DNA from 2 places in the Vibrio profundum genome. Region 2 is predicted to be linked to the other one. Evidence: riboswitches for the same ligand, from Rfam matches in the RefSeq annotation. Region 2 holds a riboswitch; the other holds the start of a gene.
What was found. Region 2 has a riboswitch for thiamine pyrophosphate ahead of thiB (thiamine ABC transporter substrate binding subunit). Riboswitches for the same ligand answer to the same signal wherever they lie in the genome.
Positions count from the first base shown of each region.

Region 1 (2,206 bases), on a different contig from region 2:
ATCGCCAAGAGATAAGGCTACGTCATACTTGGCACAAATTTCACAGATTTCGCGGAAGTTCGTATAAAGAAAACTTTCTTGATGATGTGCCAAACACCACTTCGCTATAATAGAACCGCCTCTAGAAACAATACCTGTCACACGTTTTGCAGTCATAGGTACGTAGCGCAGTAACAACCCAGCATGAATGGTAAAGTAATCAACACCTTGCTCAGCTTGCTCAATGAGCGTGTCGCGCATCACATCCCAATTTAAATTCTCTGCAACGCCGTTGACCTTCTCCAAGGCTTGATACATTGGTACCGTACCGATCGGCACAGGACTGTTACGGAGAATCCACTCGCGGGTTTCGTGAATGTTGCGCCCCGTCGATAGATCCATGACCGTATCACCACCCCAGCGTGTGGCCCACACCAATTTCTCTACTTCTTCTTCTATCGACGAGCTAACCGATGAGTTACCAATATTAGCGTTCACTTTCACCAAAAAATTGCGGCCAATAATCATAGGCTCTGATTCAGGGTGATTGATATTGGATGGTATAATCGCGCGACCTTCCGCGACTTCCTGACGTACGAACTCAGGAGTGATTTCTTTAGGTAGATTGGCACCAAAACCAACACCTGGGTGCTGAATATTCAACTGTTCATCCGAATACTTCTTGCGACCCATATTCTCTCGAATCGCAATGTACTCCATTTCAGGCGTGATAATACCTTGGCGAGCATAGTGCAATTGAGTAACACACTGGCCGTTTTTAGCTTGTCGCACTCTAGGTAGGTTACCGTAGCGAAGGTCATCTAACGTTTCGTCATCTAAGCGTTCACGAGTATAGGTAGAGCTCACGCTGCTGAGAACGTGCGTGTCACTTCGAGAGTCAATCCACTGCTCACGAACCTTAGGTAGCCCTTGATATAGGTCGACGTGATGCTGAGGATCAGTATAGACGCCAGAAGTATCGTAAACGCGAATAGGCTCGTTAGGTTCAAAGATTGGATTATCTTTACCGCCACCGATCAAGCTGTCCGCGAGGCTAATCTCCCGCATTGGCACTTGGATATCTTGGCGACTTCCTTCGACATAGACTTTTTGAGAGTTAGGGTACGATTCTACAGACAAAGAGTCGATGAACTGCTTTGCTTCTAATCTGGATTGTTTACGGCTCGACATAGCATTTCCTTGTTGATTTTATAACAAAAATGCTTGACGGATGGATGCTACAAGAAGAAACCCTTATTAGAAAAATAAGGTATATGGTGACAGGAAACCAATAATAAATTGGTTGAATCTTCTCTTGTTTCCTTCGCAGGTATTAGCCTGATCAGGTTCAACGGATCCCGGGTTAACGGTCTCAGCCATGTGGCACTCCGACAAGTGAAGTTATTATATGAAATTAATCCAGATTAACCAGCTTATTCATTATTTTTGTGACAATTTCTATGAGCGAGTAAGCAATTGAAAACCAACCCAAGTAGCTGAGATGCTTAATACAACGTTCAACATAACGTTTAGGCCCATTTTCATAAAGGCCCCCTGTTGAATCATGGTGACATTGTCCATTGAAAAGGTAGAGAAGGTAGTTAATGCGCCAAGAAAACCTAGACCGATAATTTGTCTCCAAGGTTCAGTCGCTAACAACTCCGTCTCAAACGCTGCAACCAACAGGCCCATGATAAAAGATCCGACTACATTGACCGTCAATGTGCCATAAGGAAAGCCGCGCCCAAATAACATGGCGCACAACTCAGCCACTAAATACCTTGAACAAGCACCAAAAGCTCCGCCGAGTCCAATACTGGCTAATACATAAAACTGATTCATACTTCATCCCCTAAATAATTAATCGTATTCTATCGGATAGGGTTCACAATGTGACCACTCAAACTAAGATTGAGTGATATCGAATAGAAAATGGGTAGGTATAATTTTGATTTTAAACGCAAAAAACCCCAGTCTTTCGACTGGGGTTTCTAATAAGTGGCGGAGTGGACGGGACTCGAACCCGCGACCCCCGGCGTGACAGGCCGGTATTCTAACCAACTGAACTACCACTCCGCAGCGGTATTTTTACCCTAAATAAAGTCTTATGGTTAGATTGCTTTATTCAGGTTTGTCTTGGGTCTGTAACCTAAGACGGTATTAAAGCCTGGCGATGTCCTACTCTCACATGGGGAAACCCCACACTACCATCGGCGCTATTGCGTTT
Region 1 covers NZ_JAKJTA010000018.1:151-2,356, reverse strand. Annotated here, with positions in the region: gene thiC (phosphomethylpyrimidine synthase ThiC) at 1-1,170, opposite strand, end outside; TPP riboswitch at 1,282-1,380, opposite strand; gene crcB (fluoride efflux transporter CrcB) at 1,438-1,821, opposite strand; tRNA gene L4C34_RS15925 (tRNA-Asp) at 1,979-2,055, opposite strand; rRNA gene rrf (5S ribosomal RNA) at 2,145-2,206, opposite strand, start outside.
Region 1: another riboswitch for thiamine pyrophosphate. It lies ahead of thiC (phosphomethylpyrimidine synthase ThiC); the one in region 2 lies ahead of thiB (thiamine ABC transporter substrate binding subunit).

Region 2 (2,206 bases):
CGTAAATAGACACTATGCCAAATACGCCCACTAATACGGGGAGCACCAAAGTAGTGGCAAACAATTTCAGTAGCCACGAGCGACCTTTAAAGCGGCGGCGATACAAAGCGTGCGACACCGGGATCGCCAAGCCGACACTTAAACTGGTCGAGAGTAGCGCCTGATAAAAGCTGAATAAGGTAACATGGCGAAAATAAGGGTCTTGCCAAACGGCCCCAAGGTGCAACGATGGCGCATGTACCACCAAAGCCGCTAAGGCGGCGATAACAAAGGTCACGATAATGATCGCGACCCATAAGCCAATTTTAGGAATGCGGTTCAAACTATTACCTTACACTTCTCTTTAATTGGCCAGCGCATTTTGCCACTCACGAATCCAAGTCTTACGCATCTTAGATACTTCTTGAGCAGGGAAACTGAGTGTGTGCGTCGGGCGAGTCAAAGTGTCAAAGCCTTTTGGCAGGGGAATATTCGTCACCGGATACATCCAGTTACCTGTTGGAATAGTAGATTGGAAAGACTTACTCAAAATAAAGTGCATAAACTCATCAGCCAATTTCGGGTGTTGACTGTTTTTTATTTTCGCCGCCACTTCAACTTGGATATAGTCACCCTCAGAGAAATTCGCTGCCGCGTATTTGTTGTCATGCTCTTCAATCAAGTGATAAGCGGGGGATGTCGTGTAAGACAGCACCATGTCTGACTCGCCTTTTAAGAACATAGAATACGCCTCCGACCACCCTTTCGTGACCGTAACCGTTTTCTTCGCCAGCTGCTGCCAAGCTGCACCCGCTTTATCGCCGTATACTGCTTTCATCCATAGCAACAAGCCTTGCCCCGGAGTCGAAGTACGAGGATCTTGATAGATGATTTTAATGTCGTTACGTTTTTCTACCAGCTCTTTCAGGCTCTTAGGTGGGTTCTTTAGTTTGTCTTTATTGTAAACAAAAGCAAAGTAACCGTAGTCGTAAGGAACGAATGTTTTGTCATGCCAACCGCCCGGAATGGTGACCCCTGACGTATCCACTCCACTTGGCGCTAGCAAACCCGTTTTCTCTGCCGCAGTCGTTAAGCTATTGTCGAGCCCTAAAACCACATCCGCTTTGGTGTTATCACCTTCCAAGCGCAGACGATTCAAAATGGAGACACCATCATCTAACGTGACGTATTTCAACGTGCAGTTATATTTCTTCTCGAAAGCTTTTTTGATCGCAGGACCTGGGCCCCAATCGGCGGCAAATGAATCGTAGGTATAAACGGTTAAGGTTTTTCCGGCGTCGGCTTGGGCAAAACTAGAAAATGATAAGGTCATCAATGGGGTGAGAATGGCGATTGCCATTCGCTGTAAACGTTTCTTCACTGCTCGCTCTCCGTATTATGAGCGGCGCATGAATGGAGATAGGAATGGGATAGTGCCAGCCCCGTCTCCTAACTCAATCCCTACGCCAGCATTATCTGGTTCAGGTGACATGCGGGTCCCAAGCCTTGCTTGATCTCAGCCGGCGCCAACATTTCACCCTAATAGGTGAATTGGCCCTAGCTCCCCGATGAGTTGCAACGGATTGTAATGGGTATTAGCGAGTTTCGCCACTGACAGACCAGTATTTAACACTGACAGACAGGCATTTGACGCTGTCAGATAAATATTTAACGCTGATCATAGCCCCAGCGAGCCACCAGCTGCTGTTCAATGCCTAAATGGTCAAGCACACGAGCAACCATAAAGTCGACTAAGTCTTCAATAGATTTTGGGTGATGATAAAAACCCGGTGAAGCAGGCATGATGGTCACGCCCATTTGCGACAGCTTGTGCATATTTTCAAGGTGTAGGGTAGAAAAGGGGGATTCGCGGACGACTAATAATAGCTGTCCGCGCTCTTTGAGGACAACGTCAGCTGCGCGCTCAATTAAATTGTCCGAAATACCATGAGCAATAGATGCCACACTGCCCGCCGAGCATGGGCAAATCACCATTTGCTTCGGCGCGGCTGAACCAGAAGCAACAGGAGAAAACCAATCGTCCTTTCCACAAACCACTAATTTCTCTGGCTGACAGCCTAAATGTTCCACCAAAACTTTGTGCGCCGCTTCTGGCCCACTCGGTAATTTCAAATTTTGCTCAGTGGCAAACACGACTCTCGCCGCAGAAGATATCAGTAAATACACTCGATATTCGGCGGCCAATAACGACTGCAATAAACGCAAG
Region 2 covers NZ_JAKJTA010000006.1:98,391-100,596, forward strand. Annotated here, with positions in the region: gene thiP (thiamine/thiamine pyrophosphate ABC transporter permease ThiP) at 1-322, opposite strand, end outside; gene thiB (thiamine ABC transporter substrate binding subunit) at 344-1,312, opposite strand; TPP riboswitch at 1,421-1,557, opposite strand; gene L4C34_RS06405 (flavin prenyltransferase UbiX) at 1,648-2,206, opposite strand, start outside.